DNA from 4 places in the Fictibacillus marinisediminis genome. Region 1 is predicted to be linked to each of the others. Evidence: predicted binding sites of a transcription regulator. Region 1 holds the regulator's gene; each other region holds the start of a gene.

Region 1 (3,589 bases):
CTTATACCTGCGGTGAACTGTCGCTTTTGATGCTTCATATCCAAAACCCCTTAGCGTAACGGCAATTTCTGCAAACGTAAGGTCCATTCCTCTAAGCCGGATGATTTCATCAACCGGAAGCACCTTCCGGTCTCTTCCTCCATGATGGATGTTCTTTAAATTCTTTTGTGGTTTATAGCCTTTTTGAACAGCCTTCCTCATTCCTCTTTTTATCTTTAAGTTATGTAGCTTGCGCTGATATTCCTCTACAACGGCAACGATTTCAAGCACCATAGACTCTGCTTCGGAAAGATGGTATTCCCCTTGGCTGCTGAAGGTATAAACTTTAATGTTCCTCTTCTGAAGTTCGTGAAGAAGAACGATCTTGGCGTTCCCCCTGCCCAAGCGGGTATCATCCGTTACAAGAAGAACATCAAATTCTTCGTTTTGGGCCCGCTCGATCACCTCAAACAAACCATCCCGTTCCAGGCTGTATCCGCTTTCTCTATCTTTTATGACAGAGACAATGCCAAACCCATGGCTGACTGCCAGCTGTCTCAATTCATCTTCCTGCCGGGATAAAGAGGATGTCTGCTCTTCCTTTTCGGTGCTTACTCTGCAATAAATGATCGATTTCAATTGTGCCTCACCTGTTTTCTTCTGCCTTGATCGGTATTGTTAATTTCTGTCCTGGGGTAATGGTTCCTGCCTGTATTCCGTTATTCTTTTCAACCCAGTTGACAAATTCCCAATTTGAACCTTTGTCCTTCGTATATTCTTCGGCGATCTCCCAAAGTGAATCACCTTTATTAACGGTAATCTCCATATATTCTCTGGATCCTTCTGCGTGAGACTGATAAGCGAACATAATAAAACCTGCTGCAACAATAGATAATAGCATAAATACCGGTGAAAATCCCTTCATCATATATCTCCCCTTTGCGAATATGTGTTCTTATTAATTTTCATTATAATAGGAACACCTGTTCTTTACAAGGGTTTTTTTCGAACTTATGTTTGTATATCTTGTTCCTGCATGCTATACTTTTTTCAAGAGTATTCAGTGAATGAGGTGTAATCATGACAAAATTATCCAGAAGGCAAATCGATATCCTGGACTTTATTAAAGAAGAAGTAAATGCGAAAGGCTATCCACCATCAGTCAGGGAAATCGGTGAAGCAGTTGGACTGGCATCAAGCTCAACCGTACACGGCCATTTATCCAGACTTGAGAAAAAGGGGCTGATCAGGCGTGATCCTACCAAACCCAGGGCCATTGAAGTGCTCGGCCTCGAATCAGATCAGATCATAACCAGAACGCGATCCGTTAATGTACCGATCATCGGTAAAGTTACCGCGGGTTCACCGATTACAGCAATCGAAAACGTTGATGAATATTTTTCATTGCCAGAACATGTTGTAGGCGACGATAATGTTTTTATGTTAACTGTAGAAGGAGACAGTATGATAGAAGCTGGCATCTACGACAGGGACCTCGTGGTAGTCAAGCAGCAGCCAACAGCTGAAAACGGTGACATCATTGTGGCCATGACAGAAGAAAATGAAGCGACTGTAAAACGCTTTTTTAAAGAAAAAGACCACATTCGCCTGCAGCCGGAAAACGCCGCTTTATCTCCAATTTTGCTGCAAAACGTGACCATCCTTGGTAAAGTAATCGGTGTATATCGAACACTTCAATAAAGAAAAGCAAAAAACAGCGACCCCGCAAGCATGGCAGGGTCGCTGTTTTAGTTATAAGGATTATATTAGTTATGAAAGTTTGTACCGTCCGTCGTTGCTTCTATAATGCCCGCACGAATCACAAAGTCTCCAAAGTGTTCGCCTTCTTCGCGTTCTTTCGCAAATCTAGGGAACAGCATCTTCAATTCTTTTAAAATCTCTTCCTCTCCTATGTTTTCACGATACATTTTGCTTAATCGGCTGCCGTCAAACGCTGCACCCAAATACATGTTATATTTTCCTGGCGCTTTACCGATAAACCCAATTTCACCTAGCGCATGGCGGGCACATCCATTGGGGCAACCCGTCATCCGAACGGTAATCTCTTCGTTTCTCAAGCCGTTTTCTTCAGCTATGTTATCAATCTTGTTCATTAGCACCGGAAGATAGCGTTCTGCCTCCGCCATGGCTAGACCGCAAGTAGGAAGGGCTACACATGCCATGGAATTGCGCCGGATCGCAGAAACATTTTGGCTGTCGAGCATTCCATACTGTTCCAACAGCTCTGTAATCTCTTGTTTCTTCTCTCTCGTAATATTGGCAATTATAAGGTTCTGGTTGGCGGTCAAACGGAATTCCCCTGTATGGACCTTAGCGATTTCCCTTAAACCGGTCATCAGCTTGTAGTTTTCAAAATCCGCGATACGGCCGCCTTCAACAAACAGAGTAAAATGCCAATTCTCCTGCACACCCTGTACCCAGCCATACCGGTCTCCATTATCTTCAAATGAAAAGTCTTTCGCTACATCCAGACTCCAGCCTAAACGGTTTTCCAGCTCTTCTTTAACGGTTTGAAGACCTAACCGGTCGACTGTATATTTGAAGCGGGCGTTTTTACGCTGTGAACGGTTTCCATAATCTCTCTGAATGGTAATGACTTTTTCAGCCACCTCAAGAACCTGGTCCGGTGCGCAAAACCCAATCACTTTTGACAACTGCGGATAGGTTGCTTTATCTCCATGTGACATTCCCATGCCTCCACCAATGGACACATTAAATCCAATTAGCTTCCCATCTTCTACGACGGCGATTAAACCGAGGTCCTGTGAAAAGACATCAATATCATTGGAGGGTGGAACTGCAATGCCGATTTTAAATTTACGCGGCAAGTAAAGCGGTCCGTACATCGGTTCAACTTCTTCCGTTTCTGGAGTGCCTGCTACTTTTTCTTCATCCAGCCAAACCTCGTGGTACGCTCTCGTTCTTGGCAAGAGATAATTACTGAGTTTTTTGGACCATTCATACACTTCAGAATGAACTTCTGATTGATAAGGATTGGAGATGCACATCACATTACGGTTTACGTCACCGCAAGCTGCAATCGTATCGAGCATTGATGCATGGATCTCCTGAATGGTCCTTTTCATGTTCCATTTTAAAATGCCGTGCATTTGAAACGTCTGTCGTGTGGTTAATTTTAATGTTCCATTACCATACTTGTTGCCCAGCTGATCCAAAACCAGCCATTGAGAAGGCGTCACGACTCCCCCTGGCAATCTTGCACGGAGCATGAACTGATAAGCTGGTTCAAGCTTTTGTTTCTGCCGCTCCGTACGAAGGTCTCTGTCGTCCTGCAAATAGCTGCCATGATGCTTCATGAGGCGGTTATCATCATCCGGGATACCTGCACTGATCCGGTCAAGCATCACTTCCTTCAGCGTACCTCGTAAATAATTACTCTCTTCTTTTATGCGTTCCACATCACTCGGTTTGCCTTCCGGTGCTTTTAATAATGGGTTTGACATCTGTTTAAACTCCTTTCTGTTGCCGGTCAATACACGTCACGCTGATAACGTTTTTCCTTCTGCATGCGGGCCACGTACTCTTCCGCTTGTTCATGGGTCATGCTGCCTTCATTTTCAATGATTCC
Region 2 (3,589 bases), 1.5 Mb from region 1:
TCCTCGTTATACTGCATCTGAACATTTCGGCGCCTCTGTGTTTCTCCGATGGCGATCTCCATGGAATTCGTAATACGGTCGGCATACATGATGACGTGGCCATTGCTGTTACGCGCTGCACGGCCCATCGTCTGGATGAGAGACCTTTCTGAACGAAGGAACCCTTCCTTATCGGCATCCAGGATCGTAACCAAAGATACCTCAGGAATGTCCAAGCCTTCCCGCAGGAGATTGATCCCGACCAGCACGTCAAACACACCGAGCCTGAGATCTCTGATGATCTGAATCCGCTCCAGCGTTTTGATCTCGGAATGGAGGTATCTTACCTTTATACCCATTTCCTGCAGATAATCTGTCAGATCCTCGGACATTTTTTTCGTGAGCGTTGTTACGAGCACCCGTTCTTTCTTCGCCACACGATCATTGATTTCCCCGAGAAGGTCATCAATCTGCCCTTTGCTTTTCCTCACTTCGATGGTCGGATCAAGCAATCCTGTCGGGCGGATGATCTGCTGGATCGGTTCAGGGGCATGCTCCGCTTCATAAGGTCCTGGGGTCGCGGAAACGTATATATGCTGAAACTTATCTTTTTCTTCGAACTCCTGGAACGTGAGCGGACGGTTGTCCTTGGCTGACGGCAAACGGAAGCCGTGCTCCACCAGTACATTCTTTCTTGCCTGGTCTCCGTTATACATTCCACGAATCTGCGGCAATGTAACATGGGACTCATCGATGACGATCATTGAATCATCAGGAAAATAATCAAGGAGTGTATACGGTGTAGATCCAATCGGGCGAAGCGTAAGGTGCAGGGAATAGTTTTCAATTCCTGAGCAGAAGCCCATCTCGCTCATCATTTCAATATCGTAGCGCGTACGCTGCTCAAGGCGCTGGGCTTCAAGCAGCTTCCCTGCGTCATTCAGCTCCTTCAGCCTCTCTTCAAGCTCGGCTTCGATCCTCTGAATGGCTAATTTCATTTTTTCTTCACGTGTTACGAAGTGGGATGCCGGGAAAATGGCAACATGGTTCCGTTCACCGACAATTTCTCCAGTGAGGGCGTCCACCTCGGTAATCCGATCAATCTCATCACCAAAGAACTCTACTCTGAGGCAGCGTTCATCACGTGAAGCCGGGAAGATCTCCACAACATCTCCACGCACGCGGAAAGTACCGCGTGTGAAATTGATATCATTTCGGTTGTACTGGATATCTACCAAATCACGCAGAAGCTGGTCCCTGTCTCTTTCCATGCCTGTACGCAAGGAAATAACCAGGCTTTTGTACTCTTCCGGTGAACCCAGGCCATAGATGCAGGAAACACTGGAAACAATGATAACGTCCTTCCGTTCAAATAACGAAGAGGTGGCACTGTGTCTGAGTTTATCAATTTCGTCGTTGATGCTCGCATCTTTTTCAATGAACGTATCGGACTGCGGGATGTAAGCTTCCGGCTGATAGTAATCGTAGTAGCTTACAAAGTATTCAACCGCGTTATTCGGAAAGAATTCCTTGAACTCACTGTACAGCTGTCCAGCCAATGTTTTGTTATGGGCGATAACCAGCGTTGGTTTATTCACCTCTTTTATGACATTTGAAACCGTAAATGTCTTACCTGTACCTGTGGCGCCAAGCAGTGTCATTTTTTGCTTCTTCTCTTTGATTCCCTGAACCAGCTTGCGGATCGCTTTAGGCTGGTCTCCCTGCGGTTCGTAAGAAGAAACGAGCTGAAAAGGCTCACTCATTTCACAACCTCCGTTCCTAAATTTTGCTAATAAGATTATAACACAGCTGACCTGTGAAACTCTAATTTTTACGAACAAATATTCGTGCGTTAAATGCTGGAAAAAACATTTAAGTCTGTAAAATACCTTTTCTTTACTTCTTCTTTTGGTGTACACTTTGAATGTTGCACAGAACGTCAAAAGGAGAATGCATCATGGATTTGCTCTATATTTTCCTGGGTCTTGCTGTTGGGATTATTTCTGGATTTTTCGGACTTGGGGGAGGCTTTATTTTAACCCCTGTTTTAATATTGTTTGGCTATGAGCCAGTTACAGCGATCGCTACCAGTCTCATGTATTCGATCGGGACGAGTGTTTCAGGGGTATTTGCTCATCTTCGCATGAAGAATATCTATTGGAAAACAGCCATTACCCTTGGCTTGTCAGGAGTACTTGCCACACAGGCTGCACACCCTGTTGTCATGTGGCTTAGCGAAAAGGATTGGGATAAAATTGTGATACCGGCCTTATATATCATACTGATGGGGTACTTTGCTGTTCAGCTGCTCAGGAAAAAGAAAAATACAACTACTGCTGAGACGCCGGCGGAAAATGCCTTTTCAATGACGAAAGCGCTGATGATTGGGTTTACTGGCGGTTTTCTTTCGACCACCCTTGGAGTCGGGGGCGGCTTTGTCATGGTTCCACTGATGATTTCCGTATTAAAACTTGAACCAAGAAAAGCAGTTGGGACAAGCCTTGTCAGTGTTTTTGCCATTGTTTCAGCAGGGTTCCTGACATATGCACAATCGATCACTCTGAACTATCACTTCGGCATCTTTTTAATCATCGGCGCATTGATCGGCGCGCAGCTGGGGGCCAGACTAACCTCGCTCTATCAAAATCATCAAATGGAAACGTATCTCGGCGGAATCTATGCCGCAACGATCGTATCCGTCTTTCTGCAGCTTTTACACTTCGGCCATATCGGCCTCGGTGTTGTTTCGGTCTATATTATCATACTGCTCCTTGTTTTTTTAAAGGATTCAGCTCGCTACTGGCGAAAAAAAGCGTCCGCCCCTTCTTGAGGCGAACGCTTTTATTTCATTTTACGCGCTTGTTTTTTATGAATGTTTAAACCGAGCCAATAGCCGGCCAATACAGAACATAGTGCTGTTGCCTGAAGATACACCGGCTGATTCAGGCCATCGAACGCAAACAGCAAAATTAGCAATGTAATCATGACAGGCAGATACTTTGAAAAGAGCACCCGGTTAAAAAGAAGCTGTAAAACAATCGGCAAAAGCGCTGCCAGTAACACCTCAACCATACGTGCATACCCCTATCTGTTCAAATACTTCCTCATTCACTATACCACATCTTTTAAAGCATAAAAAAAACCAAAACCGTTATGGCTCTGGCTTAAAAAAGGGGGGGGTTGCTTCAAAATGCTTTTACCCTTCGAAGAACAAAATCAAACCTAAACCCTTTAAATTTTTTGAAATAGGTTTTAAAGTATAACCATTGCGGGAATTAACAGAATATTCCCTTAAATTATCATTCTAAAACTGAGGAGGTCTGCCTATGAATACTCGCAGGGTTATTGGCATTTACCCATCAGAGAAAAAAGTATTAAACAAGCTTAAACTATTAAAAAAAGACGGAATGGACACGAAGCATATGATGATTGTAGGACCTTACGAAACAAGCAAGCTCCCGCCCTCTGAAAAAAACACCCACCAAAAACTGGTCAAGATTGGTGTATCTGAAAGCGAGGCCAAGTTATACTCGGCTGTCCTTGATCAGGGACAGTACATTTTACTGAACACTGTGATCCAGCAGGAATATCTGGCGTAGAAAAAAAAAGC
Region 3 (3,589 bases), 880 kb from region 1:
CGACAAAATACGCTATAATAGGTTTTATAGTTTACAGGGTTAAATATTTACTTTGCTTATCTATCAAACTCAATTTCAATTTTAGCATGCTGAATGATATAAAAAAAATAGGAGTGTACGTTCATGAACTCAATCATCCCTATGGCTAACTATCTATTGGAGAACTCTGGAACACTCTCTTCAGACATTGTTGATGAGATCATCGGCAGTTTTCATTTTGATGTTCCAGAAGAGGAGATCAAGCAAGCTAAATTAATGTACGATGAGTTTTTTGTTTTTTTAGCACAATCTCTAGATTGTCAGGAAGGCTCTGTCCCTGATGCTCTATTGTCATGGAGTAAGGCTAACGGAGAAGCAACTGCAAGAAGCCAGCTCAATATCTCTCAAATTATTATACGTTATCCTGATACTCGTATGGTTTTTTCGGATTTTGTAATGCGAATTGGCATGGAATTCGGATTAAACACTCGAGAAGTAGTCATGGTCATTAAACGAGTGAATCAGATGCTGGATCTAAGCATAAATGAAACGGTGTTTGCTTTTGAACGCTATAAAGACAGTGTTATACAAGAAGCACAAAAAGAAATCAGGGAATTATCCACACCTATTGTACCCATCCAAGACGGAATTGCGATTCTTCCTTTAATCGGAACGATAGACTCGAATCGATCCGACCACTTGCTAAATCGTGTGGTTCCAAAGATTGCTCCCTTGGGCGTCAAATATCTGATACTTGATTTTTCAGGAATTGTTACCATTGATACTGAAGTGGCAAGGCACATCTTTACTGTACACAGTGTTTTGGCTCTCCTCGGAATTGATATTGCAGTAACAGGGATACGTCCTGAATTGGCCAGCAGAATTGTAAATGCCGGCATTGATTTTACTTCCATCAAAGTCTATGGAAATGTGAAACAGGCCATTGAAAACATGACGTTTAATTAAAAGTGTCAGGCAACCGTGCCTGGCACCATTTTTTCCTTTACTGATCGGCTTTCGATATTTTCTTGATCTTACTTAACGAAAGATTATGCAGTTCACCATCATCATCTATTATGATTCTCAGCTTACGGGCTGTTTCGTCCATGTAATGAACTATTCCTTTTATTTCTGAGAGGTTCCCGTTTTGAAACACAGAGAAATTTAAGGGAACCGCAATCTCCATAGCCTCTAAAATCAATTCGTTCATCTCTTCAAGCTGCTGTTCATCAGGAAACGGCTCTTCCACTTCATAATATTCCTTCAGAAAATAGTCCTTTAGTTGGCTTACAGTTTCCGGCAGCATCAAGCTTGTCTTCCATTTTAGGTTACCACGGTCACGTATAAAATCGGCCACACTCCTTTATACCTATAATGCACGAACAAGCGTTCTTATCAAACGAGAAATATTTGTTAAACTAGAAGAAGCAGGCTGTTTGAGTGATCCACAGCCTGCAAAAAGATTTAAAATGTATTGTAAACATTGTCGCACTCATCAGGAGTGGGCTGATAGAAGCAATGGAGTTTATATCTGGCAACAAACGGCTGGCCATACCAGGTAGACGGACAATTTCCCTGCGGTCTGAAGTACCATAAGCTATATTTTGCCGGCCAGTATCTTTCTCCATTAATGGCGCGTTTTGCCAGCCGTTTTTCACTCGATCTTGCTGCTTGATAAAAATATCCGTGTGTTACGGCCTCAAACGCATGGGGCTGGTAAATCATCTGGGGAATCGTCCTCAGCCCTCTAAAATCGGAACAATTGGCACGGATCCTGTTAATACCAACATTTCCAATCAGCTGCATTCCCCGGACGCCTTCTCCTTCTCCTTCCGCTCGAAGCAATCGGGCTAACAACGTAATATCTGAACTGCTGGCTTGCACGACGGCCACGGTATCACCTCCAAGAATCCTTCCTTAAACTATATAAAAAATAAGTTTGGGCCATAACCGAAAACCATAATTTAATCCTATGTATTGGTAAATGGAAATAAAATCCATTAATGAGAAAGATATACGTCCTGTTTGAAGAATCAATAAAAATAGATGCAGGAGGTTTAAAACATGATTGAACAAGCGAACCGTGAGGAAACAGCGTACATACTATCCAATGCTGCTCTTTCTGCAAATGAAGGATTGCAAGGGACTGGGGTTCTAACGCAGGAAAAGGCAGAGCATATGCTTACCGCTATCATGGAAAAGGGGGCGTATCACCTCGTATACAAAGATCGGGATAAAGTAGGCGGCTGGATCATGATCGGCCATAATACGGATTATTTTACTGAAAAAGAGATCGGTTTTATTTACGACGTCTACATACTGCCGGATTATAGGGGAAGAGGACTCTCTAAAAAACTAGTCGAGGCAGGAATCAGTGAGTTAAAGGAAAAAGGGTATGAAGAAGTTAGGCTAAATGTATTTGACGCCAATTTTGCGAAAGGCATTTACGAAAAAATGGGTTTTGAGCCGCTGCAAACGATCATGGTGTATAAGTGATGAATGATGAATCTAAAGAGATTGAACCAGAAGAAATAACGGTTCATGGGTTACCAGCAGAAACACTCGATTGATGACTTTCCTTAAAAGTCACAGCCGTGGGTCAAATGGTTCGTCATCCTGTTATTAATTGTTTTCGGAGGAAGCTTGCTGATCGCTCTTCTGGGCTTTTTATAGAACCAAATAAAAAAACCGGCAAGGACATCACGTCCTTGCCGGTTTTTTTGGATGGGCCATAGAAGCAATGTCTAGCTCCAGCGACCTAGACTGAAAAAGAACTGGAAGGACGAAAACAAATGCTCTATTCGTCTCTGGTCGCTTGCGCTTTTCTTTTTTACCAGCCCCGCTCGTATTGTACAGGGATATCAAGTGCTTCTTTTTGATGAACCGTTTCGGCGGCACGCAATGGCCAATATGGATCACGAAGGAGCTCGCGTGCAAGCAGTACAAGATCCGCTTTTTCGTTGCGGATAATTTCATCGGCCTGCATGCCTTGTGTGATCAAACCTACAGCTGCAGTCGGAATTCCGGCTTGTTCGCGGATTTTTTCAGCAAAAAGATTCTGATAGCCGGCGCCGACAGGAATCGGCGCTTTCGGCAGATTACCGCCGGAACTGCAATCAATCAGGTCTACTCCTTCATCTTTCAGCAGCTTGGCCAGCTCGATGGAGTCCTCAAGCGTCCAGCCGTCATCTACCCAATCTGAAGAGGAAATGCGGACAGTGAAAGGAAGGTTTTCCGGCCATTCTTTTCTCATCACACGAACAGTCTCGATGAAAAAGCGAATACGGTTTTCGAAGCTGCCGCCGTATTCATCAGTCCGTTTGTTTGAGACGGGAGAATAGAAGCTGTGAGCCAAATAGCCATGAGCTCCATGGAATTCCATCCATTCGAAACCAGCTTCCCGTGCTCTGATGGTTGCAAGCCTGAAGTTTTCCTGAATCTCTTTAATTTCTTCTATACTTAATTCTTTAGGTTCTTTGTATCCTTCACTAAAAGGGATCGCGCTTGGACCGACCACATTCCAGCCGCCTTGCTCATTCGGCACTCCAGCAGCAGATGCTTCTTTTTGTTTCCAAGGACTGTAGGTAGAGGCTTTTCTTCCGGCATGTGC
Region 4 (3,589 bases), 620 kb from region 1:
CTTTTTGTTTTCAAAAAGGACCTTGCGCCATCCTTCCTGTATGATGACTTTTCCTTTTGAAATGAATTCATCCCGCTCATTTACTTTTGTAACGATTGTAGTGGTATCCATAATCGCCTTATCATAGTGGGCAGCAATCACGCTCCTCACAATCAGATCGTATATGTTCCGCTCATCTCGGCTTAACTTTGCAGGATTAGCGACGTTTTCTGTTGGAATGATGGCATAGTGGTCAGATACTTTCGCAGCATTTACAAAACGCGGATTCCCTATGAGAGATCGCTTCGGTGAAGGAAGGAGATGTTTATATTCCTCAAGGTCACCCAGCTGCTTCAATATGCCTGGCATCATTTTCGCCTCTTCTTCAGTGATATACGGGCTATCCGATCTTGGATAACTGACCACTTTTTTTAAATAGAGATCGCTTGTAATGTTCAGTGTTCTTTCCGGGGAGTACTTATACACTTGATTCGCTTTAGCTTGGAGAGCAGAAAGATTAAACAGCATCGGCGGATGGTATTCTTTTCTCTCCTTTTTTATGCTGTTCACGGAACTAAACTGATTTTCAGTCCGCCTTTTGATCTCCTCTGCCAGATCTTTCGTTTTGAGGCGGCTGCTGCTTTTATCATGCCATTTTCCGCTGTACTTCTTTCCATTCACATCAAATGAACCGATCACTTCAAAAAAAGGTTCCGGCTTAAACTTCTCGATCTCATGTTCGCGTTTAACAACTAGCGCGACTGTCGGAGTCATGACTCTTCCTGTCGGAAATGTCTCTCTAATTCCTTTTTTCTGCATTAAAAGTGTGTATGCTCTCGTCGTATTCAACCCGACAAGCCAGTCGGCACAGGCTCTGGAATAGGCTTCAAAAAAGACGGGGAGCGTTTCCTGGCCTTCTTTCAGGTTTTTGAATCCATCCAAGACTGCTTTTTTTGTTAATGATGAGATCCATAAGCGCTTTACCGGTTTTCTGCAGTTCATATTGAGGAGAAGAGATTTATAGATAAGTTCTCCTTCACGACCCGCATCGGTCGCACCGATGATTTCAGTGACTCCGGGTTCAAAAGCCAGCTTTTTAATCGTTTGAAATTGATCCCATTTAGAGGGAGAAACTTTATACCTGAAACGGTCCGGCATCATCGGCAGCGTTTCAAGTTTCCATTTTTCCCATTCCGGTTTATAGTCCTTTGGCGGAACAAGTTCCAGAAGGTGGCCGACACACCATGTTAAATAGGCTCCTTCAGGAAAAAATTCCTGAGGAGGAATCTCATAATATCCTTTTAGTTTCTTAACCTTAGAAAAAGGCCCTGCAAGAGCTTGGGCCTGTGATGGTTTTTCAGCGATAATAAGTTTCATGGTTCACTCCTTGAAGCATACATATATTCGTCATTATGCTTCATTTAATCCATAGATTCGAACATTTGTACTCTTTTTAATTATACCATTTTATTTTCATGAATAAAATGTTCTTACAGACTCGTCTCCCCGCTCTGTGCAAAAAGGTTCTGCTCTTCATACAAATAAAAAATGTAATCGGTAGACACACCTGCCCCGTCCATCTGTCTGAGCATGGCGGTAAGATTTCCTCTATGGTAGGTTCCATGATTGACAACATGCAGAATAAAATCCTGCAGCGGCGCCTTAGCTTCCCCGAATTTCGGATGCGAAATCGTGATCACCTGAAGTGGATCTTCTATCCCGTTTAAATACAGCTTATAGCTGCTGGATACTTCCATAAATAATTTCTCAATTTCAATCAATGATACGCCTTCCAGCCTCTCATTCCATTCATTCAGCGAGTGGATCGTTTCTTCGTATGTTCTTCCAGAAATCGTCCATAGCCAGATCAGATCCGTTTTCAGCATGTGAACCAATGTATCCATCAAGCTTGGAAACACACTTTTTATTTCTTGCTTCATCCGTTCTTCTGGCAGCTTCTTTAAATGTTCAAACCATTTCTTGTTGGCCCAGAGATGATAGTCCATCCATTTTGATGCTTGATTTTCCATATATTAAATCTCCTTTTATCATGGTTTATTTTCATAGTAGTCCTTCGATATGACAATGAGATCTTCCTGCAACCCTGCACTTTCTTCTTAAAACAAGGAAAATTTCTTCGGAAAGAAGAATACATCTAAAAAAGGACACTTCAGCTTGGAGGAACAACTCATGGCAGAGAAACAGACACAAAAGAGAATCCGATTACGAGAATTACGAATAACCGACTGGAAGGATGTACATGCGTACGCTTCTCAGGAGATCACATGCCGCTTTCAGCCGTGGGGCCCAAATGCCGAGGAAGATACGCTGGAATTCATGGGCCAGGTTATAAAAGATACAAAGCATAATCCCAGGTCTCGCTATGCTTTTGCGATCATTGAAGAAAAAGATGAAAAACTGATCGGAGTGGCAGAACTGAACATCAGGGATTTCACTAACAAAATCGGAGAGATCGGCTATGTCATCCATCCAGATTATTGGGGCCGAGGCTATGCAACTGAGGCGGGCGGACTTCTACTCCACTTGGGTTATACCGTGCTGCGTCTTCATCGAATCTATGCAACGTGCCACCCTGACAATGAGGGGTCAGCAAGAGTTCTCGAAAAATTAGGAATGATAAAAGAAGGTGTTCTGAGAGAAGATCTAAAGATAGGAAGTGGATGGCGGAACTCGCTGCTCTTCAGTATTTTGGAGCATGAATGGACGGGTATGCCATAAGGTTATGGGTGTGTTCTTGAATAAAATCCTTTATCTCATACTCTCACTTGTACTGATCCTACTGTTTTCAGCCTAAGAGTGAACGTCTTTATCTTTGGAGATAAAGTGGCGGGTGGATACTGGATAGAGCAGAATAAAAAACCAGCATGAAGATTTTCACATGCTGGTTTTTTGTTTTATGCTGTTGTTATGGTTGCATCGAGCTCCACTTCGACATTTCCTTGTATGGCTCTTGTGATCATGCATGAGGTTTCTGCTTTTTCAGCCAGCCTTTTGGCGAGCTGCTGATCTGCCTGTGTCGCCTCAGCTTTTAAAACAATAACAGGGCGATGTATGATCTTCTTATACGTGATCACACCTTTTGTTACATCCACGACCCCAACTGAATCCATCGTAAGGTTTTCTTTATCCAGGCTGCTTCTCTCCATCATGGCAGCAAGAGTAATAATATAACAGGTTGCTGCTGCACCAAGCAGCATTTCATCAGGATTGGTACCCACCCCTGGCCCATCCATTTCAGGAGGAATCGAGATTTTCATTTTCAGGTTGCCGGTTTCAATTTCACCTACATCATTTCGCAAACCAGGCCAGTTGGCATTTAAATGAAAGCTATGTTCAGCCATATGATCAGCTCCTTATCTTGTTCTCCACTCTTATTGTAACCATCCTAGACCATTCACTCACTTAATCTGCCCTGAAAGACATATAAAAAGAATTAATTATACCTTCTTCCCTGATTTTCAGTATAATGATAGAATAGTATATTTTTACATATTCACAGTTTATTCTGTTAATAATAGAAAATGTTGAAGGAGAAAAGAAGACATGTCTATTCTTATGGTAGATGATAATTCCGTAAATCTATATGTTA

Evidence for each region. Region 1 encodes LexA, which represses DNA repair genes until DNA is damaged. Its sites were predicted from a motif close to CGAACATATGTTCG; they were not measured.
Region 2: uvrB (excinuclease ABC subunit UvrB) is a predicted target of LexA. The motif match lies at 1,814-1,827, and genes of this name have one in related genera.
Region 3: LCY76_RS06320 (YolD-like family protein) is a predicted target of LexA. The motif match lies at 1,359-1,372, and genes of this name have one in related genera.
Region 4: LCY76_RS07730 (type IA DNA topoisomerase) is a predicted target of LexA. The motif match lies at 1,373-1,386, and genes of this name have one in related genera.

Annotation. Positions count from the first base shown of each region.
Region 1 is NZ_JAIWJX010000002.1:2,026,033-2,029,621, reverse strand. It holds gene LCY76_RS10905 (YneB family resolvase-like protein) at 1-618, opposite strand, end outside; gene yneA (cell division suppressor protein YneA) at 626-907, opposite strand; gene lexA (transcriptional repressor LexA) at 1,060-1,680, shown strand; gene cysI (assimilatory sulfite reductase (NADPH) hemoprotein subunit) at 1,746-3,464, opposite strand; gene LCY76_RS10885 (assimilatory sulfite reductase (NADPH) flavoprotein subunit) at 3,491-3,589, opposite strand, start outside.
Region 2 is NZ_JAIWJX010000002.1:3,480,735-3,484,323, forward strand. It holds gene uvrB (excinuclease ABC subunit UvrB) at 1-1,742, opposite strand, end outside; gene LCY76_RS18585 (sulfite exporter TauE/SafE family protein) at 1,937-2,809, shown strand; gene LCY76_RS18590 (DUF2198 family protein) at 2,821-3,051, opposite strand; gene LCY76_RS18595 (hypothetical protein) at 3,306-3,578, shown strand.
Region 3 is NZ_JAIWJX010000002.1:1,142,857-1,146,445, forward strand. It holds gene LCY76_RS06315 (STAS domain-containing protein) at 124-945, shown strand; gene LCY76_RS06320 (YolD-like family protein) at 983-1,285, opposite strand; gene LCY76_RS06325 (cell wall hydrolase) at 1,444-1,872, opposite strand; gene LCY76_RS06330 (GNAT family N-acetyltransferase) at 2,044-2,475, shown strand; gene LCY76_RS06335 (NADH:flavin oxidoreductase/NADH oxidase) at 2,810-3,589, opposite strand, start outside.
Region 4 is NZ_JAIWJX010000002.1:1,410,785-1,414,373, reverse strand. It holds gene LCY76_RS07730 (type IA DNA topoisomerase) at 1-1,356, opposite strand, end outside; gene LCY76_RS07725 (DinB family protein) at 1,470-2,009, opposite strand; gene LCY76_RS07720 (GNAT family N-acetyltransferase) at 2,170-2,718, shown strand; gene LCY76_RS07715 (OsmC family protein) at 2,895-3,341, opposite strand; gene LCY76_RS07710 (SpoIIE family protein phosphatase) at 3,544-3,589, shown strand, end outside.